3 regions of the Clostridium omnivorum genome follow, and region 3 is predicted to be linked to each of the others. Evidence: riboswitches for the same ligand, from Rfam matches in the RefSeq annotation. Region 3 holds a riboswitch; each other region holds the start of a gene.
The links. A riboswitch is a leader RNA that binds a small molecule or an ion and turns the genes downstream of it on or off. The one in region 3 is predicted to bind cobalamin.
Positions count from the first base shown of each region.

Region 1: linked by a shared signal. The riboswitch ahead of hemA (glutamyl-tRNA reductase) and the one ahead of bsdE14_RS15060 (cobyric acid synthase) in region 3 are both predicted to bind cobalamin.
Region 2: linked by a shared signal. The riboswitch ahead of bsdE14_RS18260 (energy-coupling factor transporter transmembrane component T) and the one ahead of bsdE14_RS15060 (cobyric acid synthase) in region 3 are both predicted to bind cobalamin.

Region 1 is NZ_BRXR01000001.1:4,220,197-4,230,924, reverse strand. It holds gene cbiD (cobalt-precorrin-5B (C(1))-methyltransferase CbiD) at 1-275, opposite strand, end outside; gene bsdE14_RS20040 (precorrin-8X methylmutase) at 383-1,009, opposite strand; gene bsdE14_RS20035 (sirohydrochlorin cobaltochelatase) at 1,021-1,860, opposite strand; gene hemL (glutamate-1-semialdehyde 2,1-aminomutase) at 1,959-3,233, opposite strand; gene hemB (porphobilinogen synthase) at 3,230-4,201, opposite strand; gene cobA (uroporphyrinogen-III C-methyltransferase) at 4,225-5,700, opposite strand; gene hemC (hydroxymethylbilane synthase) at 5,718-6,593, opposite strand; gene bsdE14_RS20010 (NAD(P)-dependent oxidoreductase) at 6,614-7,258, opposite strand; gene hemA (glutamyl-tRNA reductase) at 7,216-8,412, opposite strand; cobalamin riboswitch at 8,631-8,801, opposite strand; gene cls (cardiolipin synthase) at 8,957-10,486, opposite strand.
Region 2 is NZ_BRXR01000001.1:3,866,446-3,877,173, forward strand. It holds gene bsdE14_RS18235 (DMT family transporter) at 1-699, shown strand, start outside; gene bsdE14_RS18240 (aminopeptidase) at 817-1,944, shown strand; gene bsdE14_RS18245 (D-alanyl-D-alanine carboxypeptidase family protein) at 1,962-3,203, opposite strand; gene bsdE14_RS18250 (NUDIX hydrolase) at 3,346-3,954, shown strand; gene bsdE14_RS18255 (hypothetical protein) at 3,951-4,298, opposite strand; cobalamin riboswitch at 4,404-4,582, shown strand; gene bsdE14_RS18260 (energy-coupling factor transporter transmembrane component T) at 4,657-5,523, shown strand; gene bsdE14_RS18265 (ABC transporter ATP-binding protein) at 5,511-7,124, shown strand; gene bsdE14_RS18270 (ECF transporter S component) at 7,145-7,828, shown strand; gene bsdE14_RS18275 (DUF4430 domain-containing protein) at 7,876-9,717, shown strand; gene bsdE14_RS18280 (DUF4430 domain-containing protein) at 9,837-10,565, shown strand.
Region 3 is NZ_BRXR01000001.1:3,179,138-3,189,865, reverse strand. It holds gene cbiB (adenosylcobinamide-phosphate synthase CbiB) at 1-448, opposite strand, end outside; gene bsdE14_RS15060 (cobyric acid synthase) at 453-1,940, opposite strand; cobalamin riboswitch at 2,079-2,270, opposite strand; gene cobU (bifunctional adenosylcobinamide kinase/adenosylcobinamide-phosphate guanylyltransferase) at 2,313-2,903, opposite strand; gene bsdE14_RS15050 (TIGR03943 family putative permease subunit) at 2,976-3,716, opposite strand; gene bsdE14_RS15045 (permease) at 3,757-4,830, opposite strand; gene bsdE14_RS15040 (hypothetical protein) at 4,969-5,730, opposite strand; gene cobS (adenosylcobinamide-GDP ribazoletransferase) at 5,980-6,729, opposite strand; gene cobC (alpha-ribazole phosphatase) at 6,744-7,328, opposite strand; gene bsdE14_RS15025 (DUF2156 domain-containing protein) at 7,630-8,520, shown strand; gene bsdE14_RS15020 (methyl-accepting chemotaxis protein) at 8,611-9,453, opposite strand; gene trmB (tRNA (guanosine(46)-N7)-methyltransferase TrmB) at 9,586-10,221, opposite strand; gene bsdE14_RS15010 (site-2 protease family protein) at 10,689-10,728, opposite strand, start outside.

The DNA of each region.
Region 1 (10,728 bases), 1.0 Mb from region 3:
TCTGCTCTGGCCCATATTTCTAGTCCATTGGTAATATCAGGATCATCTCCGCCATCCTTTATGATGCAGCATTCAACATAATCACTGCCTCTATTTATTTTTTCAACATTAAGCTTTAACTGAATACCCTTTGGTGTATCTATTTTAACTTCTGTTAAGTCTACCTCGGAAAAAAGCATATAAGTTGCTGCCTTAGCTGCCGCAGCAGCACAGGAGCCTGTTGTGTAGCCGCAGCGTAATCTTTTTCCATCACTATTTATATATAAATTCAGCATTGTATTCCTCCTCGGAAAACAGGGTAACTTGCCCTTGCTCACTACAATTCGCAAGTTACCCGAAAAAATCCATTTAGGATTTTTTCTTCTTTGAAATTACAATAACATTATCTTTCTACCAGCATATACATTAATGCATTAACTATAGCTGCTGCAACTGTACTTCCGCCCTTTCTCCCTCTTACAGTTATCATAGGCATATCAAGTTTTTCTATTTCTTCCTTTGATTCTGCCGCTCCGACAAAGCCTATAGGCGTACCAACTATAAATTTAGCTTTAGATTTTCCTTCTAAAATAAGTTCCTTAAGTTTAAACAATGCAGTAGGTGCATTTCCAAACACAAAAAACTCCACCCCATCCTCTACTGCTTTTTCTACTGCGGCCATAGAACGAGTTATTCCTCTTTCCACAGCTATCTTAGCTACTTCTGGCTCTGAAACGTAGCAAATAACCCTGCAGCCTAAATCATTTAGGGCTTTTTTATTAATGCCGGACAGTGCCATATTAGTATCCGTATATATGCTTGTACCCTTTTTTAATATATTTTGAGCCTCTGCTATTGCACCCTCTCTAATATAAACTAAGTCCTTATATTCGAAGTCTGCTGTTGTATGTATTACTCTTTTAATTATCTTAAGTTCTTCCTCATTAAATTTATGAGTTCCCATTTCATCGCCTATGATCTGAAAGCTTCTTTTTTCTATGTCCATGGGTATTTTAATATAATCCTTCATAACTCTTCTCCTTAATATCTACGACCTTTTCTTGTCTCACCAAAATTTATATATTTACCCTCAATAACATCCTTTATATGCTTTAAGTATATATCTTGGAACTTTTCAATTTCCCCTAAGCCATGAAGATATACTTCACTATTAATACCTTCAACTTCTAATATGCTCTTCCAGGAATCTTCTTCATCAGAAGCCATATCGTTTTTAGCATGATCTCCTGCTACTAGCATAAGAGGCACTAACACCACTTCTTTCACATTATCTTTTTTAAGTCTTCTAATTATGGTTTCTATGGTAGGATATCCCTCTACTGTACCTATATATATCTTTTCTTTATCTAAATCTGAAAGCACACTTTGAAGACATCCATAGCAAGCATTAGCAGGGTGGGAACTTCCATGTCCCATGAAAACAGCTGCTTTATCCTTTGGTATTACTTCATCAATAGCTTCTACAAATATTTTATAATCATCTGGAAGTTCTTCTTCCACCGCTTGGAAGTACAGTGCCGGTCTGCCAAGGCTTATTTTCTTAAAAACACCTTTCCTTTTATATTCATCTACAACAAGCTTTATATAATCAAACTCAGCTCCAGGTATTATATGAAGTGGCTGAACTATAACTTCTTCAAAGCCCTCAAGCTTTAACTTCTCTAAAGCCTCCTCAGGAGTGTCTGTAACTATTCCATCTCTATCCTTTAAAATTTTAATAATCATATGTGCAGTAAATGCTCTTCTCATTTCATATTCAGGAAAAGTTCTTTTAATTCTGTCTTCAATTTTTTCAATTGTAAGCTTTAAAGTATCCTTGTGCGTTGTACCAAAGCTAACTACTAATATAGCTTTCTTCATATAATTTTCTCCTCTCAGTAGAAAACACTGGGTAATCTATTGGCTCCAATTTCCATCGTCAGATTACCCGTAAAAGGTCACTTAAACCTTTTACTACGTTAAATTTGGAATTCTCTCATAACCTGAAGAAAGCTTTCAATATCCTCTTCACTGTGCTTCACATTTATAAACAATGCTTCAAATTGTGATGGTGCAATGTTAATTCCGCCCTTAAGCATATGTTCAAAGAACCTTGCAAACAGCTTAGTATTGCAAGTCTTCGCATCCTCATAATTTCTTACCTTTTCAAGTTCAGTAAAGAAAATAGTAAGCATTGCTCCTCTTCTATTAACAGTTATAGGAATTCCTTTTTCCTTAGATATATGGAGCACTCCCTTTTCAAGCTTTTCACCAAGAACTTCTAGATGTTCATAATATTTAGGATTGTTGTAAAGCTTTGTTAATGTAGCCAGCCCTGCTGCCATAACCACTGGATTTCCCGACATAGTTCCAGCTTGATATACTGGTCCTAAAGGTGAAAGCATCTCCATTATTTCTCTTCTTCCGCCATAAGCCCCACAAGGAAGTCCACCACCCATAATCTTTGCATAGGTTACTAAGTCTGGTTTAACCTTGTATAATGATTGAGCACCTTTATATGCCACTCTAAATCCGCTCATAACCTCGTCAAATATTAAAAGACTTCCATATTGCTTGCAAAGCCTACTTAACACTTCTAAAAATTCTTCTTCTGCTGGAATTACACCCATGTTACCTGCTACTGGCTCAATTATTACCCCTGCAACATCACTGCCATACTTTTTAAATACTTCTCTAATATTTTCTATGTCATTGTAGTTAGCAATTAGTGTATTTTGAATGCTCTCCTTTGGAACTCCTGCTGATCCTGGAATCCCCTCTGTCATAACTCCTGACCCTGCACTTACTAAAAAGCCATCAAAGTGACCATGATAACAACCAGCAAACTTAATTATCTTGCTCTTTCCTGTATATCCTCTTGCCAGCCTTACTGCACTCATAGTGGCTTCTGTTCCAGAGTTTACCATCCTTATCATCTCGATATTATCTAAAGTGCTGCACATATGCTTTGCTAACTTTAGTTCTAGCTCTGTAGGTGCACCAAAAGCTATGGCTGATTCGCAGTTTTCCTTTATAGCCTTCACCACATCTTCATCACAATGACCTAATATCATTGGTCCCCAAGCACCAACAAAGTCTATATATTTATTCCCATCTTCATCAAATATGTAAGCACCTTCACCTCTTTTAATTACTGGAGGCTCTACATTTACATCCTTAAATGCTCTTACTGGACTGTTTACTCCACCAGGCATATACTTTTTTGATTCTTCAAATATTGATAACATTTCTATTCATCCTTCCTAATCCATCTTGCTGCATCTAGTGCATGATAAGTGATTATCATATCTGCGCCTGCTCTCTTTATTGAAAGTAGCATTTCCATAGCTATAGCTTTCTCATTGATCAATCCCATTTTTGCTCCTGCTTTAATCATGGCGAACTCACCGCTTACGCTGTAAGCAGCAATTGGTACATCAAATCTGTCCCTTGCCCATCTAATAACATCTAAGTAGGATAGAGCAGGCTTAACCATTACTATATCTGCACCTTCTGCTATGTCTTCCTCAATTTCTCTCATTGCTTCTCTAATATTTGCTGGGTCCATTTGATAGGTCTTTCTGTCTCCAAACTGTGGCGCTGAATGAGCTGCCTCTCTAAATGGTCCGTAGAAAGCAGATGAATATTTTGCACTGTAAGCCATTATTGATACATGAGCATATCCATTTTCATCTAATACATTTCTAATAGCCATTACCCTTCCGTCCATCATATCTGAAGGCGCAACCATATCTGCTCCAGCTTTAGCGTGAGATAATGCTATTTTAGCTATATATTCTAAAGTACTGTCATTGTCTACTTTGTTATCACATATAATTCCACAGTGACCGTGACTGGTGTATTGACACATACATACATCTGTAATTACCCATAGTTCTGGCACTAATTCCTTTATTTTTCTCACAGCTTTTTGAACAATTCCATTTTCCTCAAAAGCTGAAGTAGCTATTTCATCTTTATGCTCAGGTAATCCAAAGAGTATAACTCCTTTTATCCCACGCTCTTCAACTTCTTTAATAATCTCATTTAGTCTATCCAATGACCAATGATAATTCCCTGGAAGAGAAGATATTTCTTCTTTTATATTTTCACCTTCTACTACAAATATAGGAAAAATAAAATCCTCTGGTCTTAATACAGTTTCTCTTACTAATGCCCTAATATTATTGCTCTCTCTTAATCTTCTGTGTCTTGCAAACATAATTAATCCTCCATATTTATATTCTATAAGATTTCTTTTTTCTTTAACTCAATTAACTTATTTATTATTCCCTGCTCACAGTGTTCTTCACTTATATAAGCTTCAATTCCATGATTTTTTAATTCCTTATAGGTTATAGGTCCTATAGCTAAAGAAAGTTTTTCTTTTATACCTTCAAGCCCAACTATTTCAATCATATTTCTCACTGTAGATGGACTAGTAAATATAACTACATCTACGTCCTCAAAGGCTTTTTCGCTTTTTATCTCTCCCTTAACTGGTTTATAAATATGTGCCACATCTACGATGCAATTTAAATTTCTTAATTCATCTGACAAATAACTTCTTGCACCATTAGAACATGGAATAAGAATATTGTCCCCCGCTTTAACTACTGTCTTTAGCTTTTCTAGAAGTCCTTCTCCAACAAATTCTTTAGCCTCTATATCTGCTATTAAGCCTCTGTCCTTCAAGGCTTTTTCTGTAGCATGGCCTATAACTGCAAAGGATGCCTTAATTTTTCTTATATCAAAACTAATATCCATTAAATAATCAAAGAATACATTTACAGCATTAACGCTGGTAAACACTACATATTCATAGGTACTAAGCTTTTCTATATAATCATTTAGATTTTCAGAACTGTTCTCTATTTTAATTGAATTTATCTCAGTAACCTGTGCACCAAGGTCCTTTAAGCTTTCCGCCATTCCACCAGCTTGCTCCTTTGGTCTAGTAACACATACATTTATTCCAAATAGAGGCATTTTCTCATACCAGTTTAAGCTCTCACTTAAGTTTACTACTTCTCCAACTACAATTATGCAGGGAGATTTTAGTCCAACTTCTCTGCTCTTTACAGCAATATCTTTTAAAGTGCCTATTACTTTTCTCTGCTTAGAAGTTGTTCCCCTCATAATTACTCCACAGGGAGTACTTTCAGTTTTACCACATTCTATTAGCCTTTTAGTTATAAATTCTATATTTTCAAGTCCCATTAAAAACATTAATGTTCCTTCTACTGTTGCAATACTGCTCCAATCTATTTTAAGCTTTGAGGCACTCATACCAGTTATAACATGAAAGCTTTGAGATAATCCTCTATGGGTAGCTGGAATGCCAGCATAGCTTAATACAGATATTGCAGAGGTAACACCAGGTATAACCTCAAAATCTATATTTTCTTCTCGTAGTCTTAAGGCTTCTTCCCCACCTCTTCCAAAAACATAAGGATCTCCACCCTTTACCCTTCCAACAACATGTCCACTCTTAGCAAGAAAAACAAGCATCTCATTTATTTCATCCTGAGTTTTATAATGACAGCCTGGTTCCTTGCCGCAATAGAACACTTTACAGTCATCCTTTAAATACTTTAAAACATTTCCTCCAGCCAGCCTGTCATACATTACTGCTGTACACTTTTTAAGCACTCTCACTGCTTTAAGTGTCATCAATTCTTCGTCTCCTGGCCCTGTACCAATAAGATAAACCTTACTCATATGTAACTCCTTTTCCTCTAGCTGCTGCTTATTATTTTTTCTGCCAAGGCTTCACCCAGCTCAATATAATCTTCTGGATTGCCTTCAATATCCTTCTTTATTAACCTATCTCCCACTTGGAACATGCCTGCTATACGCATTAGATTACCTTCTATTACTGCATACGCACCTATTGATATATGGCAGCCTCCGTTTAGTCTTCTCATAAAGCTTCTTTCAGCAGCTACACACATTTCTATCTCTTGACAATTTAGTCCCCTAAAAATATCACCTTGTTCACTGCTGCTTACAATTTCAATTCCTAAAGCTCCCTGCCCTACTGCAGGCAAAAACTCATATGGATCAAAGTAATTAGTTATTTTACACTCCATATCAAGTCTTTTAAGACCTGCTGCTGCTAGTATTATTCCGTCTAGGTTCTCTTTCTGCATCTTATCTATTCTAGTGGGCACATTACCCCTTATAGGTACAACTTCTATATCTGGCCTCATTGCCTTAAGCTGGGCCTCTCTTCTTACACTGCTGGTTCCAATTCTAGCTGCCTTAGGAAGATCTAAAAAGCTAATTCCATTAATTGACACAAATACATCTCTTACGTCCTCTCTAACTGGTATAGCAGCAATTTCAAAAATGCTGCTTAACTCATAAGGTACGTCCTTCATACTGTGTACTGCTGCATCTGCCTTTCCTTCCATAAGAGCTAGTTCTATTTCCTTAACAAAGAGACCTTTACCACCTATCTTATCTAGTGATATATCTAATCTTATATCCCCATCAGTTTGAACAAGAAGCTTTTCACACTCTAAGCCGTACTTATTTTTAACCATATCAATAACTGATTCAGTTTGTACCAAAGCTAGCTTGCTTTTTCTTGTAGCAATTTTTAAACTCAAAATAATTTACCTCCATAATATTAATTGTTAAAAAACATTCTTAATACCTCTTTATGCTTATTCTTATCGTAAAAGAATCTAAAATCCTCTGATACAATAAAATTTAGTATTTCATCCTTATATTTTAAAGTCTTTGCCTCTTCACGAACAGTGCAGATGTACTCAATAAACTCATCATATTCACTCAGAGTTTTATCTATTACATTCGCTAAAAATATAGCTGCTTTAGGGTTTCCACCCTTAGTATTCAAACTAAAGATAACATTTTCTGTTTTTCTTTGTACTGGCATAACAAATTGTCCTTCTTTAAAATCTGTACAGTCTAAATAAAGCTTATAAAGTTTTTCACAATCTTCTTTAATCTTTTCTCTAACCTTTTTATCATTTACAGCTATTACAACCAAATGTTTGTCATGAATAAATCTTGATTCATATTTTCCTTTGATTATGCTCACATTTGACATATTTAATAAATTATCAAAATCACATATAAACTCTTCAGAAAGCACAAAAACTTTGCAGCCTTTACTAGCAAGACTCATAGCTTTTATATACCCTGCTCTTCCTCCACCTATAATGAGAACTTTAGTTTTACACGATAGCAAGGAAATATGAGTATACTCTAACTCGGTTGACAAAAAATCCTCTGTATTATTTTCAAGCATTCCTCACCCCTACCCTTCAAATACTCTTCTTTTAAAACCTCTATAGCTTTATTTACATATGCATCAGAGGTGCTCTTCAATAAAGTTCTTGCCAAAACTTCATTATCCTTAGTATGTTTTTTATTAACAAAAGTATTGTATCTTTTGCTATATATTTTTTCTCCAGTAATCTTTATCTTTGTAATTTGAGGCGTTATTTCCTTTATACACTGCCAATCTTTATACTCCTTAATATATTTATCAACTATGTATTTAAACTCGCTCATTTTTAGTTCTCTTATTTTTTTATTTTCATCATCTATAAGGCTTATTTTATCAATATCATATACTTCAACCTGTTCTAGTGAGGCTACCTCATTATCAACGTCTCTCGGCACTGCTAAATCATATATAATTAATTTTTTATCAGGAATATCATTTTTTGACACTACAGTATGAGGTGCCGATGTGCAGCTTATAATACAGTCCACATCCTTATAATGATACTTTCTTTGTTCAAAAGGTATGACTCTAATCCTATGATCATTAATATCAATGCAGCTTCCATTTCTAACAACTATATACAAACTTTCAAAATTGATGCCTAAAATATATTTACAAGTTAATTGCCCAACTTCTCCATAACCTAAAACCATAAACTTCTTTGCACCTTTAGCTAATGCTTCCTTTACAACTATGGATGAGGAAGATACTGGAATTTTATAAAGTTCTGCCTTATCTCTAAATTCCTTTCCACAAGTTATGGCTAGTTGAAAAAGACGTTGAAGATCTCTGCTTACTGCCTTAAGCTTCAAGGACTCTTCATAAGCTATTTTTACCTGACCTAGTATTTGATCCTCACCTAAAATTTTTGAATAAAAGCCACAGGAAAGCTCCATTAAATGCTTAGTTACTTCTTCCTCTTTTTTTCGAAATATATAGTTAATAAATTTTTTATTCCATCCTAATCTAATGAAAATCTCTTCTACTACACCTTCATCGCTTATTTCACAATCAAAATATATCTCCGTTCTATTACATGTACTTAGTACCACTACTTCTTTACATAATCCTAGAAGCTCATTAATTGTTCTTTCACTATGCTTAGGTATTATTGAAAGCTTTTCTCTGATTTCAACGGTGCAATTACTTTTAATACCGATAAGCTGTAACATTCTATCAACTCCAAAACTTAATTTATCCTTTTTCTGATATTAATATAATGGTCTTTTGCCATGCTTGCAGAAAAATTCTACAATTTTTTACAAAATAAAAAACCCCTACCCTTTTGAGGTAGAGGTCTAACAATCACAAATTTCCCACATACTGAAAATGCTAAAATCAGCTTAATCATGTGTCTAAAATGCTATGCCATTTCCCTTCCCACCGAAGGATTAGCTTTTGATTTTAGGCAGGTCTCCTGACTCACGGGTCTCCCTCCTTTCACCTTCCCAGCATAAAAGCCAGTGGTCGAAATTCGTCTCCGTATACAGTAGCGGGGGCTGTAGTGGATTTTCACCACTTTCCCTATTAAACTTAATGTACCTAAAACAAATATTAAATTCTACTTTGATTATATACTATGTTTATATATTATTCAATAGACATAAATTCTGATTACAAATATTGCTACTTAATACAGAATGAAAGCGGACCTATCTCAAAATTATAGTCATTTCTAGTTGGTTACTTTTTTGCATTGTAGTATTTATAAATTAATTAACAAAGTGGAGCAAACATCCTAAGCACGGCATCAAATAGTGTGCCAAAAAATCCATGCCTGCAGTCATTTATATTTATCCCCTTACTTTTTATAATTGTTTCTACAAAGTCCTTCTTTAAATCCATTATAGCTTTAGTTCTATACATAAAGGTTCCACATTCAAAGTGCAAATATAAACTTCTAAAATCCATGTTGATAGTCCCTACTACTGCAAATTCATCATCGCAAACATAACTTTTAGCATGAAGAAATCCTGGAGAATACTCATATATTTTAACTCCAGCCTTTAGAAGAGGTGCATAATTGGATCGGGTAAGCCTATAAACAATTTTTTTATCTGGAATACCTGGTGTAACAATTCTAACATCTACTCCCCTTTTAGCTGCCATACAAAGAGCAGATTTCATTTCATTATCAATAATGAGATAAGGAGTAAAAATATAAATATACCTTTTTGCTTGTGATAATAATTCTATATAAATGTTTTGTCCAATTGTTTCATCATCAAAAGGTGAATCTGAAAATGGCTGCACATAGCCATCATATTCTAGACTTTCCTCATAACTATGATCAGATTTATAGTTTTCTAGAATATCCGTACTTTTCCTAAACGTATTCCACATTTCTAAAAACATCAATGTAAAACTCCAAACTGCATCTCCCTTTATTTTTACACCTGTATCCTTCCAATGACCATATTTTTTCTTTTCGTTAATATATTCATCTGCTAGATTGATACCTCCATTGAAAGCTATGTTTCCATCAATAACTAAAATCTTTCTATGATCTCGATTATTCATTACCATAGAAAGAATTGGTCTAAACTTATTAAATGCCATGCATTTAATTCCCCTTTTTTCCATCTTTCTTTCAAAATCACCTGGAAGCAAGAAAAGAGACCCTACATCATCATATATCATTCGCACATCTACACCTTCGGTTGCTTTTCTAGTGAGTATTTCAAGTATACTATTCCACATGATTCCTTCTTCAATGATAAAATACTCAAGGAATATAAAATATTTAGCCTTTTCTAATTCTAAAAGCATATCTTTGTACATGATGTCTCCTAAAGGATAGTAGGTAGTTTCTAAATTCTTATAAGCCGGATAAAAGCTTTTTTCTTGCAGATATCTGCAAGTTCCTTGAACACGCTGATCTAAATCACCTATTTCTTTAAGAATACTACTTTCTTTCTTCATCAAATCAATTGATTTTTTATGTTCTCTACTTAGGCGCAGCTGCATTACTTTAGAGGGCCTTTTGTTACCAAAGAATAGATAAAAAAGGCCTCCGAACAAAGGCAGTACCATTATTAGAATAATCCAAGCAATCTTATAGGAAGCATTTTCATCATTTCCAATAATATATAAGACAATCAAAATACTTAATATTGAAAATGCAGCATTTATCCAAGCATAATAGTTTGTTAGTCTAATTAGAAAAAGAATAAACCAAATAAGCTGTATTAGGAGCAAAGTTGAAGTAATAAATATTCTACTGTTCATTATCCTAAAAAATTTCATTTTAGTACCCCTCCAAACTAATTTGCCTCATCCATAGCGTTAAATTTTTCATTGCCATTATAAATAACTAGTGATTTAATATGGTCCTAAGTGATACTATATAAGTAGTGTTAAATATAGCAATAATATTTTACATATAGCCTTTTACTTATTTCAATCAACTTAATTGACAGCTTTTATATAATTTGTTAACATTATTGTACCGTTCAACCAGTATAGTAATATTGTATTTAATATAACAT
Region 2 (10,728 bases), 690 kb from region 3:
CTAAAGATGGCACTAGGAGGACTTACTGGAGTTGCCTTGTATTTTTTCTTTGAAAATTATTCAGTACTTTTTACATCAGCATCTAATGTAGCTATATTATTATCTTCCATTCCTGTTTTTACACTATTTGCACAGAAAATAGTTTTTAAGGAAAAGATGACTATACCAAAGGTTTTAGGAGCTGCACTAAGTTTTGTAGGAATAGTAATAATAATTGTGTCAAAAGAAAAAATAAGTTTATTTTCAAAGGGTACTATTGGTGACTTAATGGCATTGGCAGCTGCATTAACTTGGGTTGTTTATAATATAATAACTAGTAAATTTAAAGGAACATACAAGAGTATAACTATTACTACATATCAAGGCATATGGGGATGCGTATTTTTAGCACCATCTTTACTATTTAGCAAGTTTACAATTCCATCAACTAAAGCTTCTTTAAATTTGATTTTTTTAGCTATATTTTGCTCTTGTATTGCTTATGCGATGTATATATACTGTTTGGAGCATTTAGGCGCTACAGTTATCACTACATATATAAATCTTCAACCAATTGTAAGCTTAATTTCAGCAAAACTTTTAATTAATGAAATTATTTCGGTATGGCAGGTGGTTGGAAGTGCAATAATAATACTAGGTGTTTTTCTAGTGGGATTTGGTGAAAGGTTTAATCTAAAGAAGTTTGAGGATTTAGTTTAGTGAGAAAATTAAAACTTTTATTTCATTAGGGTGTAAATATTGAAATAAATATGTTGTATGAAATTTAAAAGTTTGATAAGATAACAGTGTACTAGTAAAATTTAGGAGGATACAATCATGGGGGATAGTAGATTAAATAAACTTGCAAAACTATTAGTAAATTACTCTACAGAAGTAAAACCAGGTGAATTTGTTTTTGTTATGAGTGACGAAGTTGCAACACCATGGATGGTAGAGGTAGTAAAAGAAGCAGTTAAAGCTGGAGCACATGTAGAAACAATGTTAAATTCCGGCGATGTAGCTGAAGTTAAATTAAAATATAGCACAGCTGAACAACTTCAGCAGGAAAACTTCATAATGAAAAACACCTTAGAAAAAGCTGATGTTTGGCTTTCAGCTTGGGGCTCAAGAAATACTAAGTCAAATTCAAATATACCATCTGAGAAGTTGCAATTAAATGCAAAAGGCGCAACTAGCTGGAGAACAATATACTCCTCAAAGATGGGAGACGGAAGCTTAAGATGGTGTGGAACTCAATACCCAACTTATGCAGATGCACAAGAAGCTTCAATGAGCTTTAGTGAATATGAAGATTTTGTTTATGGAGCAGGATTATTGGATGCTGAAGACCCAGTAGCAGAATGGAAGAGAGTAAGCGCAGAGCAAGAAAGATGGGTTAAATATCTTGATACAAAAAAAGAATTGCACTTTATATCAGAAGGGACAGATATAAAGGTTAACGTATCAGGGAGAAAGTGGATTAATTGTGATGGTAAGGTTAATTTTCCAGATGGGGAAGTATTTACTTCACCTGTAGAAGATGGTATTAATGGATATATAACCTTTAGCTTCCCAGGAATTTATGCTGGAAAAGAAATTGAAGGCATAAGACTAGAAATAGAAAAAGGTAAAGTTGTTAAAGCCACAGCAAAGAAGGGTGAAGATTTACTATTAGCTCTTTTAGCTACTGATGAAGGGTCCAGCAATTTTGGAGAAGTAGCTATTGGTACAAACTACGGAATTAAGAATTTCACAAGGAATATGCTGTTCGATGAAAAAATAGGTGGAACAATACATATGGCTATAGGTGATTCTATGCCTGAAGCAGGTGGATTAAATAGATCATCAATTCATTGGGATATGCTTTGCGACATGAGAAATGGCGGTAAAATTTATGCCGATGGAGAATTGTTCTACGAAAATGGACATTTTATAGAAGGAATTCTAGAAAAATATAATTTATAATATAAAAGAAGGACGTCTTATTTAGAGGTCCTTCTTTTTCTTTTAATAGCTAAAGCTAAAATAATTAAAAGCACAAATGAAATAATAGATATAGATGAAATAATAATAAATTTATTTATATAGCTTTTATCAAAGTTCTTTGTAGGGTATATATTGTATGAATATGTAGTATCTCTATCCCTAACTTCTAATTTTCCCACAGGTGTATTCACATCTAATTTTCTTGGATCAAATTTATTAATTTCAAAGGATGTCTCATATTCAACATCGTTTTTGTATCTTAGTATATCTTCTTTTACCGTAAAATCAATTTGTATTTTCTTAGACAGTTTATTAAACGGGCTTATGTTAAATTTTGTATCACTGTTTAAGAAAGGAATAATACAGTATTCAGTGTCGAGAGTCTTTATAATGGAATTCTTTTTTATAATCGGTTCTTTTGAAGCAGCATAACTCCAGCTAATTATTTTTTCCATATCTTTAAAAACTACGGTATCATTTTTATCATATTCAGATTTTAAAACCACACCTAAAATTCTTCTTCCATTTCTTTCATAAAGAGCAAGAAGACATCTTCCGGCATCTGAGGTATAACCGGTTTTTCCGCCAATACAACCATCTTTTCCAAGCAGTTTATTGGTATTTTTAATAGTAATTTCTTGGTTAGTCTCAGTTGTAAAAGTGCTGTTGCTCTTCTTTATTGTATCCATTATCCAAGGATAATTATATACTTCTCTGCCTATAACGGATAAATCGTAGGCAGTCGTATAGTGATTTGGATCATGAAGCCCGTTGGGAGTTACAAAATTTGTATTTTTTAAATTTAGGTTTTTTACTTTATCATTCATAAGAATGGAAAAGTTATTAATATTGCCACTGATGTTTTCTGCTATCATATATGCTATATCATTGGCTGAATATAAGAGCATAGCGTCCATAGCATTTTTGGCAGTGAGTTTATCCAAAGCAGGCAGATCTAAAGAAGATGGTTCCTGCATTTTAGCTTTTTCTGAATATGTAAGGATATCACCAGGCTTTTTATTCTCTGAAAGCAGCATAGCGGTTACTAGCTTAGTTATACTTGCGGGGTAAAGTCTAGTATCAATATTTTTTGAATAAATTATCTCTTTAGTATCTACATCAACAGTGATTGCGGAGGTGCCTATTATACTTGGCTCTGTTTGGGCGGCAACTGCATTTTCACAGAAAAGACACATTATTAATAATAAAAAAACAATTATTTTTTTCTTCAAAACCATCTCTCCAAATTATATATTTTTCATATATACAAAGTATATTATTAAATGGTAAAATTTACAATAAAAAAATTATTTTATTAGTTCTTTATTTAATATATATTATAAATGTAGGAGATACAATAACATTTTAGAGGTGATATTATTGAGTATTGACATAAATAAGATATTTAAGAACAGAAAAGCAGGAATCATAGGAAATTATAAAAAAAGTTCAGTGATGATTTTGATATATGAAGAAGAGGGAAAGGAATATTTAGTTTTTGAAGTCAGATCAAAACAACTGAAGAGTCAGCCAGGCGATATATGCTTGCCAGGAGGAAGGATAGAAGCAAATGAGGCTGCAAGGGATGCAGCGATTAGGGAAACAATGGAAGAACTTAATGTTGAAGAAAAGGATTTAGAATACATTGGTGAAATGGATTATTTTATAAGTCCCTATGGCTCTATTATGTATCCTTTTATAGCTAAGCTTAAAAGGATACCTGAAGAGCCAAGTAGGGACGAAGTTGATCATATTTTTAAAGTGCCCTTGGAGTTTTTTATAAATAATGAGCCCTTATTATATGAATTAGAAATAGGTCCAAATTTAAAAGATGATTTTCCTTACAACTATATTCAGGGGGGGAAGAATTATAAGTTTAGTAAGGGAAAATTAAAGCAGTATTTTTATAAGTATCAAGAATATATTATATGGGGATTTACGGCAATGATAGTTAAAAGCTTTATAGATATATTAAAAAATGAGCTTTAACTTGTTGCCTTTTTCCTTCCAATGCCAAAAAGTATCAAGGATAGAGCTACTGCAAATAAATATACAATTAAATAGATTATTGATATTAACCTTGAAGCCATAAAAAATTTAAGATATATGAAGGCTGCTAGTGAGACAATGGTCCAAAATAGAGATACATAGGACATTTTATTGTTTCTGCTTCTCCAAGCATCTGGATCTTTCATATTACCAATTATTTTGTCTCTGCTTTCATTTTCTTTTGAGGTTTTTATTACTAAAGTCTTAAAGTAAAATAAAAAGGCTAGGGCAATAATTGATACTCCTAGAAAATAATAAGATAAAGATAAACTTGTTATAGTCATATTAGTTACCTCCGTTTAAATTACTTGTTTATTTATTAATAGTATAACCATATATAAACTTAATATTTTTTATACAGGGTTAACTATTGAAAAAAGCAGTTAATAATGTTATGCTAGTATTGAAAATGAAATAAAAATTGCATGAGGGAATGTGGTTTGAATCCACAACAGCCCCCGCTACTGTAATCATAGACAAATGGTATATAACCACTTGATTTTATCAGGGAAGGTTACCAGGAGGATGAAATGTGAGTCAGGATATCTTATGCAATTTGTGTATAATCCACCTTCGGAGGGAAGGCTAGGTAATTTATTGCCGGGCTTTTTCTAGTTCGGTTTTTTATTTTTCGGAGGAAATATGAAAAAAGAAAACACTCTACATATATTAACTGTTGCTGTTATATGTTTCTCGCTGCTGATATTAACATTTTTAACTAATAATCCAGTGATTTTAGGAGCTGTTCTAATAACTTGTTTTATTATATTTTATTCTTGGAAAAGCATAGACAAGTTTAAGCTTGGAATTATTTACTTTATACCCTTCTTTATTGTTACGGTATCAATTAACTTTATTTTTGTAGATGAAGGAAAAAGTAAGCTTTTTTCAATTGGTAACAAAAGTTTTACTTTAGAAGCATTGATATATGGAAGTATACTAGCTTTTAAGCTGTTGCTTATTATCTACATTTTTATGATAATTTCAATTTTACTTAATTCCGATAGAGCTGTGTCTTATTTTTCAAGTAAAGTTCCAAAATCTACATTGATTTTAATGATATCCTTTAAGCTTTTTGCCATAATGAGACAGAGAATTAACAGCATTAAAGAAATTTATAGCTTAAGAGGAGTAAATTATGAAGGAAAGAGTTTAAAAGATAAAGTGAAAAGCTATGTTCCTATACTTTCTATACTTTTGGAAAGTTCATTAGATGGATCTTTTGATATAGGTGAGGCTGCATATATTAGAGGCTTTTTAAGTTCAAAAAGAAGCGTATATGAAAGACAAAAGTTTTTTCATAATGACTACTTTTTAATTGGCAATAGCCTATTACTTGTAGCATTATATTTGATTTTCGATATTCTTGGAAAAGTTAAGTATGATGTATATACGAATATGTCAATGTATAACGCATTAAGCATTTCAGCAGTATTTATAGCTGCACTTACAGTTTTAATTTCAATACAGCTTTTAATAAAATCAAGGAGTAAAAGATGGCATATATAGATATTGAAGGATTAAGTTATAAATATCCTGAAAGCAATAAAAATGTTTTAGATAGTATTAATTTATCTATTGAAAAAGGTGATGTTTTACTGTTATTAGGTAGTTCTGGTTCAGGAAAATCAACACTTGCTAAGTGTTTATGTGGTTCAATTCCAAATTTTTATGGTGGTACTATATCTGGCAAAGTATCTCTTGATAATACTGAGGTTGATAAAATAGAGCATAAAGACAGAGCTAAAGAAATAACTATGGTTTTTCAGGATCCTGAAAAACAACTAGTAATGAACACTGTACATAGAGAAATAGCTTTTGGACTTGAAAATGTTTCAGTACCAGAAGAACAGATAAAGAGAAGAGTTTGGGAATCGCTTCAATTTTCAAATATACTAGACTTAGCATATACAAAAATTAATACCCTTTCTGGGGGTCAAAAGCAAAAGGTATCAATAACTTCTGCAGTTGCATATATGCCTAAATGTATTATTTTAGATGAACCAACCTCTCAGCTTGATCCAGCTGCAGCTGAGGAAGTAGCTGCACTAATAAAAAAAATTAATGAAGAGCTTGGAATAACATTGATTATTATTGAACAGCGAATTGATAGATGGTTTGATTTGGCGGATAAAATAGCAGTTATTAAAGAAGGTAAAATCTCTTTTGCTGGTTCAAAGGAAGAAATGTACAACAGTAAGGATGAGTATCTATTAAGATTTCTTCCTGGATATTTAAAATTATTTAAGCATTTAAACATAGATAGGATGCCTAAGAGCTTTAAAGAGGCAAGAAAGGAGCTTAAGGCTGCAAATATAAAGATTAACCAACAGCAGAGCATAAGCTCAAATAATAAAGCCGTCATTAATATTAATAATCTTAACTGTGGTTATGAAGGAAATAATGTTTTAAGGGATACAGATTTAGAAATTAAAGAAGGAGAGTTTTTGGGTATATTAGGTGCTAATGGCGCTGGAAAAAGTACACTTCTAAAAGCGATTACAGGACTTTTAAAGTATTCAGGTAGCATAAAACTCTATGATAAGGAAGTTAAAAAAATGAAACTAAAGCAGGTTTCACAAACTATTGGCTATGTTTCACAAAACCCAAATGATTATTTATATAAAGATACTGTTTATGAAGAATTGAAGTTTACACTGGATAATCATGAGATTAAGGATTTATCTGTCATTGAAGAAACTTTAAATGCATTAGGGATTACTGAACTTAAAGACAGAAATCCTAGGGATTTAAGTGGCGGAGAAAAGCAGCGCGTTGCTATAGCAGCAATGTTAGTATTAAGGCCAAAAGTTTTATTATTAGATGAACCAACAAGAGGCTTGGATAGCGAAGTTAAGAAACTACTAGGAACGATTCTAAAGGATTTAAACAAAAATGGAACTACAATAATCCTTGTAACACACGATATGGAGTTTGCTTCACAATACTGTAATAGCTTTTGCCTTATGTTTAATGGAGAAATAGTTTCTAAGGGAAGTAAATACGATATATTTAAAGATGGAATATATTATACAACAACAATAAATAAATTGGTTAGGGATATTAACCCGGACTTATTTAATCTCAGCGATATATCGCAAATTTTATAGAATCAGTAAAGGAAATGATTATGAAAAAATTATATATTTATTTTACTTTCTTAGCATCACTGATTTTAATGATTTTGGCAATTAAGCTTGGAGGGAGTGAAAAATTTTCTCTTATAATAACAGTCTTTGTAATTATTATTCTAGCCGCTAGTTATTTTTATTTTGAAAATAGTAGTATGGGTACAAAAGAAATTGCAGTAATTGCAACCCTTAGTACTTTTGCTGCAGTTGCTAGAGCAGCATTTGCAGCTTTTCCCAATATAAAGCCAACTACATTTTTAGTGGCATTATCAGGGTTAGTTTTCGGACCTTATGAAGGTTTTTTAATTGGAAGTACTGCAGGATTCATTTCTAATATTTTTCTTGGCCAAGGACCATGGACGCCATGGCAGATGTTTGCCTGGGGGCTAGTTGGAGCAATATCAGGCTTAATAGGAAAAGGAAAAAAGCCTTCTGCTGAAAAATTTTCAGTAATTTGCTTTCTATATGGCTTCATGTTTGATTGGATAATGAACTTATGGCATGTGATTGGCTTTATAAGACCACTTAATATTAAAACCATTGCACTAGCTTATGCTACGGGTTTAACTTTTGATATAATGCATGCAGTCAGCAGCTTTATATTTTGTATTATATTCTACGACAGCTTCTATAAGGTAATGGACAGATTTAAAAAGAGACTTAAAGTTACATATTTGAAATAAAAGCTACTTTTATATAAATTATTATTACTTTTAAAGGGGGAAATATAATGAAAACAAAGAAAATATTTTTAAATAGTATTTTCACAATTACAATGGTTATTCTAATTACAGCTATGCAGCTTATGGGTGCTGGATTAAGAGTTAAAGCTGTAGAAAATCCAACAGCGCACTTAAGAATAGAAGGCTTAACATCAACTATGGTTTCTGGTGATATTAAGGGTTCCAACGCCTTTGAAATGGTGAAGACACTTCTTCAAAATAATAATATAAAGATGGAAACAGATCCTAAATATCCAACTTATATCACTACTATTGGAGATTTAACTGCCAAGTATCCAAGCGGATGGAACTATTATGTAAAAAATTCTACTAAGATAATAACACCAAATGTAGGTATGGACCAATATATTCCACAGGAAGGTGACTATATTGTTTTATATTATGGAACATATGAAACTCCATATATTAATAATATAAAGTTTACACCTAATATAGTTAAAGAAAATGAAAATATTACTATTACTTTTAGCTATGATTATGTAAAATACGATCCTGTAACTTATGTAGGTACTAATACAAATATGCCAATAGCAAATGCTGTTGTGGTTATAGATGACTTGCTTCCAATGGCAACTAATAATAAAGGTGAAATAAACTTACCTTTTGGACTTTCAAAGGGGCAGCATACATATAAGATAAGTGGGTATAGAACTAATGATATACCAACTGTTGTTATGGATAAAGGTACATTTACTATTGATGGAGTTAATTCACCAAGCATGAACTATTCTGATGCTGCTTATGCAAACAAAGTAGTAGAAATAGATAACACAAAGGTTGTAAAAAGCATTGATACTGAAACAGCTGCAACTTCAAATTATATAAAAAATACTTCTGATGCTTGGAGTGCTATAAGCTTAAGCAAGCTTGGTATTAAGCCAAATGAGCAATTTATTCAAGATTCAATGAAGGATATAAAAGAAAATGGAATAAAAGATTTATACAATACTGATGTTGAAAAGCTGATTATGGGTCTTGTTGCCTGTGGGTATAGTCCATATAATTTTGCTGGGCATGATTTAGTTGCAGAATTATTCAATAAGGATAAAAGCGAATTTTTCAGCAATGATATAATTTTTGGGTTAATAACAATGAACTACTTAAATATTGATGGCAAGAATTATAAGATAAACAGAGATACATTAGTAAAACAAATTTTAAGCAGCAAGTTAAGCTACAACATTGGAACAACTCCAGTTGTAGGATGGACATATTATGGAAGCACTATAGATCCAGATTTAACGGGTATAACCTTAAGTGCACTGGCACCTTATTATTCAACTAATAGTGATGTAAAAGCCACAGTTGATAATGTAGTAAAAACACTATCAGCTTTGCAAAATATAAGTGGCTATATTCCAAGCCAATACGGAAATGCTAGTGAGAGTATATCCTTTGTAATTATAGGACTAACTTCCTTAGGAATTAATCCTGAAGATGGCATGTTTAAAAAAGAAAAGGGCGATTTAGTTTCAGCATTACTATCTTTTAAAGGAACTGATGGGCAATATAAACATGAGTTAACTGGTACAAATAATAAAATTGCCACTGAAGAGGCTTTTAGAGCACTAGTATCTTTAGAGGAATTTAAAAAGTCAGGAAAGTTTAACTTATATTCTACTAATGTGGATTTATCAACTCTAAAGGTATATGGAACAGAGCAGACAACAGTAAATACAACTGCATCAAATACAGCACAAAATTCTTCTTCAAAAGAACTTCCACAAACAGGAACTTTTGTAGATTTTAATATTGAATTAACTTTTGGATTTATCTTAATAGCATTTGGAGCTTTTGGAGTGCTATTTAGAAATAAAAAGACTAACTAAGGATATAGGGCTGCCTGAGCAGATAGAGCTTAAGGCATTGCCCTATTCACTTATATTTTTAAAATAGTTACGTATAATTGAAGTTTAAAACTTCTTAGTAATATTATTTAGGAGGTAGTATGTTGAAGAAAAAAGGTATATTAATTTTTGTAGTTTTACTAATATCTGTAGCAGCAATATTCTTTGCAAATGAAATGCAAAAAAAGCTAGTTAGTAACGAAGTAGCAAGTAAAACTGGGTCAACAGTATTACAAGGTGATTTAAAAGAAAATACAAATGAAGATTCTAAAAAAGATGCTAATGCCAATACACAAAATACAGACAAAGCTAGTAATAATGAAGCTAAAAACGAAGAAACGAAAGATGCCAGCAAAACTACTCAGCAGAATAGTTCGGATAAAGTTAATGAAACTAGTAAGCAAAGTACATCAAAAACCGTAGCACCAAAGAGCAGCAATACAAATACTGCAGCAAGCACAAATAGTTCTACAAGTACAAATGCTTCACAAACTTCGAATGGTGGCACTAATTCAAATCAAAGCCCAAACTTTATTGTTATGGATGAAGTTAATAATAAAGTTATTTGTTCAACAAGAGTTAATTTTCAAGGAAGAAATGTAGCAGATATAACTAAAGATACTTTGACTAAATTTAATATTAATTATTCTTATGTATCAGGATATTTTAGATCAATTAATGGAATTAGAGAAAGATCTTTAAACCCAAGTACTGATGGATGGTGTTATTATATAAAAGATAAAAAACCATCTATAGGCTCCAGTGATTTTACTCCAGAAGACAATGCTACAATTACGTGGAAGTATGTTAAGGATGGAACAAAACCATAACTATATCGAAGAATAAAAATGGTAAATTTATTTTTATTACAAAAGTATAGATTATTAAAAAATTGGACAAATAATTAGTTTAATTTAAAAGAATAATTAAAAATTAGTAAACAATTGAAAATACTCTTTATTTTCCATTAAATGTAGTATATAATATTACCTA
Region 3 (10,728 bases):
AGGTATTTTCTGCTACTGTCTCCACATCCGCTCTTATAATTTCGTAAGCGTTTAACTCATTTGTATCCCTGCCTACAATATAGGAGAGCTTTATTCTAGCACCTTCTAAATTACCTTCTTTTAACTCTTCATAAACTTTTATAGCTTCCTTGTGCAGACATTTAGCTGCAATTACAGTCCATAAGAGTAATATATTAATAATATGGTATAAAAGCTTGTAATTACTGATAAGCCTTAAAATAATGAACGGAATTATAAAGCTTATAAAGCCAGTAACTAAAACTATTAATCCTCCCCAAAGCTTAAGAGTACTTTCCTTTTTACACAGCTTTCTGCCGCTCTTTTCAAGACAGCTTATTAGTTTACCAATATAAATTACTGGATGCGGAAACCAAGAAGGATCTCCTATTATAAAGTCTATTATTACTGCTGCAAGTATATCTATCAACGTATCACCAGCTTTTAGGCACAACGCCCATAATTTTATATATATATTCCATATTTAAGCTTTTTCTTACCGTATCTGCCAGCTTATCTAGCTCCTTTTCACGCAGGCTTTCATAGGCTATGGACTTTTTCTCCATAATTTTCTTTTCCCTTCTAATAGAATTTAGCAGCTTTTCTCTAAACTGAATTCCATCAAAGATTCCATGAATATAAGTGCCCATAATATTACCCTTTTCATTTATCGCACCATCTTCATAGCATACTTTTTCACCATTCTTTTCAACTATTTTAAATAAAGGTCTGCTTTCTTTACCATAACTACTTACTCCCATATGTATTTCATAACCATAAACACAGCTTGAGTCTTTTATTCCTTCAGCTCTAACTCTGGTAGTAACCTTATCATTATGAAAAACCGTATTTATATCAAGTAGTTCCATGCCTTCAATTTTCTCAAGTTCTGTTTCGGCAAAATAAGGGTCCACAATGCTCTTTCCCAGCATTTGATATCCACCGCATATTCCTATAATTTTCCCACTTTTACTGTATTCCTTAATACATTCTTCAAGGCCTGAATTCCTTAATGCTATTAAATCACCGATAGTATTTTTACTACCCGGAATAACCAATAAATCAGGCTTTCCAAACTCCTGTACTGAAGTAATAAATCTTACAGATACATCTTCTTCAGCTTTGAGAGCATCAAAATCAGTGAAGTTTGATATTCTTGGAAGCTTTATAACAGCTATATCAATAGGTGCATTAACATTTTTATTAAATTCCACAGCACCATCCTCATCCTCAAGCTGAAGCCTAAAATATGGCACCACGCCAATACAAGGAATATGTATAATATCTTCCAGCATATCAAGTCCAGGATTTAAAATCTCTACATCCCCTCTAAACTTATTTATAATAGTTCCTTTTACTCTTTTCTTTTCATCGTCGTTTAGGAGCAGCATAGTTCCAGCTAGAGAGGCAAAAACTCCTCCCTTATCAATATCCCCTGCTAAAAGGACTGGTGCGTCTACAAGCTCTGCCATGCCCATATTCACTATATCCCTATCCCTTAAATTTATCTCTGCAGGACTTCCTGCTCCCTCCATAACTACTATATCAAAATTCTTCTCCAGTTTTTCAAAATGCTCCTTAAGCATACTTTTAAATTCTAGTTTCAAGTTATGATATTCCATTGCTGTAGAATTTCCATACACCTTGCCATTCACTATTATCTGGCACTTTTTATCTGAGGTAGGCTTTAAAAGTATAGGATTCATATATGCCTCAGGCTCTAATCCAGCTGCATAGGCCTGAAGCACCTGGGCTCTTCCCATTTCTTTTCCGTCCAGCGTTATGTATGAATTTAAAGACATATTTTGTGATTTAAACGGTACAACCTTAAATCCATCCTGTTTAAAAATTCTGCATAGTGCTGTAACTAAAATACTTTTTCCTACAGATGAAGCTGTGCCTTGAATCATGATTCTTGCCATGAAAGTACCCCCTTATAATTCTAAGCCTATTAAAAAGAAAAAAAGTGGCAAGCTTTTCAGTTCACCACCTTTATAAAATAAAAAAACCGACCTAAAGTCGGAGTTATATCTATGTAAAGACCTTTCCCACCGAAAGCTTTGTAACTATGTACTCAGGCAGGTCTCCTGGCTTGTGAATCTTCCTCATCCCGACCTTCCTCAATGCTTTTCATAATTAATCATCGAGTGGTATTTCAAGATTTGTCCTCACTTACAGTAGCGGGGGCTGCTGCGGATTTTAACCGCATTCCCTTTTCACCCATTATAGGCACCTAAGTTTGTATTCAATTTCCATATCTAGTGTACAATACCTGTAATGACTTGTCAACTCCATTACTTTAACTTAACAGGTAGACCACAAGCGACTAAATATACCTCATCACATAATGAAGCTATAAATTGATTTATACTTCCAGCCATATCCCTAAAAATTCTGCTAATTTTATATTCAGGAACTAAGCCGTATCCAACTTCATTAGTCACCATTATAAGCGTCTTATTTAGCTCCTTTGCCTTTGAAATTAATTTATAAAATTGATTTTCTATTTGTTTATATAATATCTCCACTTCTTCTAATGACATATTATCGAAGTCTCGTTCTGTGCTAAACATTAAATTTGTAAGCATTATGGTAACACAATCCAGCATAATTGTATCTTCTTTATTGCTTTCCAGAACTAAATCTAAATCCTTAAATCCTTCATAGGTTGTCCATTTTTCATTTCTTCTTTCAATATGTTTTTTGATTCTGTTTTCCATTTCCGCATCAGTAATTATTGCTGTAGCAATATATAATACTTCATCCCTATTTTTAAGCATTTCTTCAGCATATTTGCTTTTCCCACTTCTACTTCCTCCAGTTACTAAAATAACTCTATTCTTCTCCACACTGAAACCTCCCTGCCTTCTCTTAGTAATAACCATTCAAATACTAATACTAATTATATACTCAATCAATTAATTGCAAAACAAAAACTGCATAAAAAACTGCAGTTTTTATTCATATATATATTTATTTACTGGATTATCTACTGTTTCCATATTCTCTATCTTTATTATAAATATTCTGCCGCCCTTCTTATCCCTAGTTGAGTCCACTATTCCATTAACTTTAACCCATTGATCCTGCTTAAAATCTTTTACATTCTCATACTGACATAATATAGCTATACTTTGTGCATCTGCTGCACAGCAGCTTAATAGCATTCTTCCAATTAAGAATTGATTTTTATCTAAGTCCTTTTCCTTTAAAATAAAGCCTTCAAATTCAACCTTTTTACCTTTATACTCATCAGTGTGTGTATTTAATTCATTAACAACATCCAAAAAATTTTTGTTATTTAAGATTATTTCATCCTTGTCTAAATAATTTATTCTTACAAAATCGTGTATATGCTCATGGTTAAAATGATTTTGTCCATTTACATATATTCCTTTATTTTCAGCGGCATCTGCATTCAACCCTTGTGGATTTACGTAAATCCCTAAAATTAGTGGTACCATAAAAATTACATATCCGTACTTAATTTTATTTTCTTTTCTACTGGTGAAAATCCTACCCAGCTGATAAACAGATAATATAATAAAAAATATAAATGCAAACTTAACATAGCCGTCCATTTTAGGGTGTATAAACAAGCTAATCCTCCCTGTAAAAATTAATGAGCCAATATAATAGGAGAAGCATACAAGAATAATAAACCAAACAATTTCATTTATATTTAATGTCTTCTTCAAATCAATTTTTCTCCTTTCACTTGAAACACTGGGAAGTATGTTAATATCCAAAAATCCATGATGGTATAAATCCAACTGCAACAGCTGCTAAGAAACAAATAGATATTATTAAAAATATAAGCTTTACTACAAATCCTAATTTAAAATTTCCGCTTAGCATTATAGTATTCTTTATATCAATCATTGGCCCTAATATTAAAAAACCAATAATAGAACCAACTGTAAATTGATTTAAAAAGGTTCTTGCTATGAAGGCATCAGTTTCAGAACAAATGGATAAAACAAAAGCTAGAGTCATCATAACAATTATTGAAGATAGGTTTCCTGAGCCTATTGATAAAATTAACTGTCTCGGAATAAAAGTTTGCAGTGCAGCAGCTAAAAAGGCACCTATAATAAACAACTTGCCTACATCATAAACTTCTGAATTAGTATGTCCAATTATTTCAGACCATTTGCTATCATCATGCTCATGTAAATGTTCATGATGATGATGGTGACCATGGCTATGGCTATGATAGCCACAGCTGCATTCTTGTTCATCATGATTAATATTATTTTTCAATGGATTATTTGTTTGTAATATACTAACTAAATACCCAATAATCATTGCTGAAGCCACTCCAAATCCAGCCCTAAGAAAAACCATATAGGGCTTACCTAAAAATGCATAATAAGTTGATGCAAGCACTATAGGGTTAATTATTGGTACAGCAAGCATAAAGGTTACAGCCATATTTAGTGGCAGTCCCTTTTTTATTAGCCTTTTAACTATAGGAACAATTGCACATTCACATACTGGAAATAAAAGACCCATAAATGCTGCTATAAAGGTCCCCATAAGCTTATTTCTTGGAATTAATCTAGCTAATCGTTCCTCTGATATAAATACTTGGATCAGGGATGAAATAAAGGAACCCAAAATTATAAAAGGAATTCCCTCCAGAATTATGCTAAAAAAAATTGTAGTAAAATTATTTAATGTGCTCTTATTTATATACAATAATGAAAATGAATTTAATATATATACTATAACTACAACAATTACGGCTGCAGCTAATATTTTTATCAGTTGATTCATATTATATAAAAATCTTTGTCCTTTTGCCTCCATACTATACCCCCGCAACTTTCTTATTATGGACATTTACTATATACTATGTCCACCTTTTATAGTTTATGTTAAATAAAAAACTTACAAAAAGGTCTTTATTAAAAATAAAGACCTTTTTGTATAAGATTATTCTATTTTTTACCTTTGCATTTGTGCTTTATCAATTGCTCTTTTAACAGCTAGTTTCCAATTATTTATTATTGTTGGGTCAACATTAGTTTTTATATTTACGTCCCAAGTTTGTTTCTGAATCATAGCATTAGTTAGGTCCTTTCTAGCTTGTGCAAGAGTAGTTGAAGTTCCAGTGCCTGCTGCTGTTCCAGTATTATTGGTTGTAGTTCCACTAGTTGAGTTTCCAACGGCTGAACCTGTAGCTCCACCTACTGCTGCTCCTGTTGCTCCTCCTACTGCTGCTCCTGCAGGCCCACCAGTAGCTCCTCCTATTGCTGCTCCAGCTGCTCCTCCAGTAACTGCACCAGTACCTGTTCCTACATTACCTCCAGTAATCCTTCCAGAAGTTCCATCGGTTGTACCTCCCGCAGTACCTCCAGTGCCCATATTAGTTCCCCCAGTTGTATTATTTGGTACAACATTATAAACCATATCCCTACCTTGAGGGTCTACAGATTTTAAGTTTATATCTGTAATTTTTCCTTTAGTAATATATACTGTGGCAGACTGCATTCCTGTAGCTGTCTGGTCACCATTTGCAGTATAAACTCCATCTGCATAAGTTGCACCTGTTCCTGTAGCTGTTCCTCTATGACTTGGTACACCATTTTGTCCTACTGTACTTCCTTTATTAACGCCATCCCTGTAGGAAGTTGTTCTATTTGCACATCCAGCTGTTAGAGTACATAATATGGCTGCTGTAGTTACTATACTTACAATCTTTTTCATAACTCTACCTCCAATTTTTAACTTGTACATTTTTACTATAGCTTCATGAATTAAGTAAAAAAGTCTTTCTAATTTAATTCTAAAATAAATATAAAGTATAAAATTTTAGGCATAAAAAAACTTAATAGCAGGATTCAATTTCTTTTATCCTGTTATTAAGTTAACCTTATAGCCTATTTTTTATGCCTTGAGGATTTAGAGTTTAAATTCATTATATGTAATATAATCACAATTTATTATAAAAACCTATTAGCATGAAAACCCAATTAAAACAAGCATTGAAATAATCTCAACTAGTTCATTATTTGCACCTAGAATATCTCCAGTTATTCCTCCAATTTTACCATTACAATACTTATTAAATAAAAGTGTAATTAATATAATAGTTGCACATAATAATACTGTTTCTTTAAATCCTATGAGTAATAAGCATAATACTCCACTGGATAAGAAAGCTATGATAGAATATATGATATTCATATTTCCTATAAACAAATTTCCAGATCCGGTACTTTTAGCTGGTTTTCCAATTAGAGATAATAATACTATTGAAGCTCTTGAAGCTATTGGAAGTGCAATTATAATTAAAGGATTTCTTTGTATCATATTTTCATAGGCTAAAAATTTTAATAATAAGTCCATCACAATTGCAATGCAAGCATATGTACCTATGCGGCTGTCTTTCATTATTTCAATAATTCTATCCTTGCCTTTAAAAGCGTAAAATCCATCACAGGTATCTCCCAGACCATCAACATGTAATCCTCCTGTAAGTAATATACCCGCTAGTATTACAATAACTGTTACAATATTTAAAGGCAGTGCTTTGATTAGCAAATAATAAAATCCCCATTGAATTCCTCCAATTATTCCACCTATAATTGGAAGAAAAAGTGCCCCCCTTTTAAAATCCTCAGATTCACAATTAAGACTCTTATTTATAGGTATTCTTGTAAGAAACTGAAGCATTAATAAAAAATCATTTAAGTATTTTTTCATATTCTGACTCCTTTCTAAATATGAGTAATACTATCTATAAAAATATTACCATATTCATATTTTATAAGACTTATATCGCCATTTTTTGAACTAAATTTCCAATATAAATCTAATTTACCATTAAGCACATAGCAATATATGCTTCTAATAACTCCCCCATGAGTAACTACTAATACATTTTCGCAGGGATTCTTTATAAGCTCATCCATAAAGCTTTCTACTCTGTTATAAAAGTCTCTATAACTTTCTCCTCCATTAGGAGCAAAATCCATCCAGTCTTCCTCCCAACACTTATAATCTTTTGGATATAGTTTTTTAATTTCTTCATAGGTTTTTCCTTCAAAAACTCCAAAGCTCATTTCATTTATTCTGCTATCCTTAACTGCTGCTATATCATTTCCTAATGCCAACTCAGCAGTTTCCTTAGTACGTATTCTTTCACTTACATATAACTTATCAAAAATAATATGCTTTAATGCCTTTCCTGCCTTTTTAGCTTGAGTTATACCATTTTCGTTAAGTGACACATCTAAGCTTCCATAATAGTACCTATTCTTGTTTTCTTCTGTTTCTCCATGTCTTACTAGATAAATATTCATGTAAAATTCCTCCATTAAAGCTTTCAAAATAAATTTTACCATCCTTGGGGCTGTTTTTCAAATGATTATCAGTGCTTACTAAAGATAAGCTACAAATAACTATACATTTACTTATTTAAATTTATTAAACGCTATTATTCAAGCTATTTTAATAGATTATTCATAAATAATGATTTGTGTTATTAAATGAAATTCTTTATAATTATATCTACAGAACAACATAAATTTATTGTTAATAATAATAATAATAGAAATAATAAAACTAAAATTATATTTAGTAGTCAACGAGGAGTGTTTCTTTATGCTTGAATTTAAACAACTGACTCTTGAAGATAAATGTCTATTTGACAAATATTTAAAACCATATTCTTTTTTAACTTGTGAGTATTCTTTTACAAATCTTTTTATTTGGAGAAAAGGCTTAGATATCCAATATGCAATTTATAATGATGTATTGATAATTAAAAAAATGGACTTTGATGGACGATATCATTTTATGCAGCCAATTGGTTATAAGAGTGAAAATCTAAATTACATAATTAGTATGCTAAAGGAATATAAAGAAGAATTTCAAATGGATTGCTTATTTAAAGATATTGAAGAGCCTTTTAAAAATGAACTTCAATCCTTATATGGTGATACTATTGAAATAGAAGAAGATAGGGATAATTTTGATTATATCTACGAGAGCGAGAAGCTAAAAACCCTTTCAGGTAAAAAACTTCATGGCAAGAAAAATCATTACAACTACTTTTTAAAGCACTACAGCTACACTATAGCACCTATTACCACTGAAATTATAGATGATTGCATTAAAGCTGCTAGAGAGTGGTGCTGTAAAAATGATTGCAAGGGCTATCTTTTGCATGAGCTTCGTGCTATTCAAGAACTTCTAAAAAATAACGATAAATTGGATTTTATAGGAATGGTTGTGTATGTGGATAACAAGCTTTCAGCCTTTACAATTGGAGAAAAAGTTAATGAAACCATGGCCATAGTTCATATCGAAAAAGCTGATGCCGAAATAGGTGGTTTATACGCATTTATAAACAAAAGCTTTGTAGAAAATTATTTAAGCGATATTCCTTTTATTAACAGAGAGCAGGATCTAGGTATTGAAGGCCTTAGAAAAGCAAAACTTGCCTATTATCCAATAAAGCTAGAGCCAAAATATATGGTTAATTTTAAATAAAAAATATAAATCAACTTGTGCATATTCTGTATATAATTTGTCTCATAAAAATAATACCCTCAAAGTAGAGGGTATTTCTTTTATGAGATATTATTTAATTGAATTAACTTTGTTCATTATATTTTGACTCAAATTTAAATGCTTATCGCCTTCAAGTTTTATCTTTGATATTCTCTCAGTTATTTCCTCGATTTTATTAGTTACCTTTGCAAAGCCTTCATTAGCTTCCTTAGCAACTGTATTGCTATCTGCCTTACCTTGATTTAGCTCTTCAACCTGATTTTTTGCTTTAATAGCAATATCATATGTTTCTTTTACTGTCTTTTGTATATCCTTAAGAAGTGCAGTAGTGTTTTCGGACAGCTTTTTAATTTCATCTGCTACTATTGTAAATCCCCTGCCTGCTTCTCCTGCTCTTGCTGATTCTATAGATGCATTTAAGGAAAGTAATTGTGTTTGTGATGCTATGCCGTTAATTTGTGTTGATATGTTTTCAATTGACTTTACCTTAGAAAGCAACTCCTCAAAGGATTCTGTAAAGTTAGTTATAACTCCACTATTGTCCCTAGTAGTCTGAGTCATATCTTTGATAGTAGTATCAGCTGACTTAACTATTTCTTTAACTTGAATTCCTATGTTATTTATCTCATTAATATTTTCTATAACATAATGATCTTGTCCAACTAAATCATTAAGCATAGAATCTATTTGAGATGCTACCAAATAATTATCAGAACTACTTGCTAGCGCAGTTTCGCCCCTGCTATTAGCTTCTTGAAGACTTACATTTAACTCTTCATTTTCATCTACTGCATTTTTATACTTAGCCTCTAATTCCTGAACACGTAAATCAGCGGCTTCCTTTTCTGCTTTTGCTTCATCTAATTGCTTAGATAAAATTTCAATCTGGTCTTTATACTTTTTACCAAACATTGTATCCCCCCATATTTTCCCTTATAGCAAATTCTTAATTTAATATTTTTTATAATTTAATTATAATACTTTAATATAAAAATTACTACAAAATCTGATATAATCTTTATTTATATTCCTATTAGTGCCATTTTATTTTATTTTTCCAATTAAAAACATAGTTTTCATACCAAGTTCAGTAAATTTAGACTCATATTCTGTAACAACATTATATTTAAAATCACTATTATGAAGATCATAAGTTAAGTAGATAATTTCAAAGGAACTTTCATTAAAATACTGAATTGACTCTTCAAAAAGACCCACATCATCAGTTTTAAACCAAATTTCTGAACCTGGCTTTAGAAATTTCTTATATTCTGTAAGAAATTTAGTATGGGTTAATCTTCTCTTTTTATGTCTATCCTTTGGCCAGGGATTACAAAAGTTAATATATATCTTGCTTATTTCATCCTTTTCGAAAACACCATCAATAAGCTGTATATTTAAAGCTGCTATTCTAGCATTATTTACCTCAGCTTCTTGAACTCTCTTAAGTGTATATATTAACACTTCATCTTTTAGGTCAATTCCTATATAGTTGATATCAGGATTTAGTCTTGCTTTTTCAGATAAAAATCTTCCTCTTCCACAGCCTAATTCCAGATGTATATCATTATTATTTCCGAATACCTCCTGCCATTTTCCACAATAATCATGAGGCTTTGCTACAAATAATGGACTATCCTCTAGTTCTGGTCGTGCCCACCACTTTTTTCTTAATCTCATTTAATTTCATCCTTTCACTTGGAACACGGGGTGCCCCATTGTTACTTATTTTACTTACCTACTTTGGTTAATCATTAATACAAATTTTAATTTATATAATTATCCTTAATGCTAATTAAATATTTCAGTATCTAAAGCATAGTTGTATTATAATTTAAGTATCCAATGTATTATTATATATAAATTTTATCAATATATCTAGTTATTTGTTTAAGTTTCATAATCATACTATTATTTGGCTCTTCCTCATAAAATTGATAATAATATAATTGCGCTGTACAGAATAAATATCATAATTTTAGCTGCAGCATATTTTATACTGCAGCTTTAAAAAAACATTTATAATTATTAATTTATCAAATAAGCGTTACTTAACTTATTACAGCAATTATAAAAATTCCGCTGTAATAAGTAAGCTTAAATTCATTTCCTGGGTAATCCACATTAATATTATCCATACTACTACACTAAATTAAAAAACTAGTAAGCTTTAATAATGAATACATT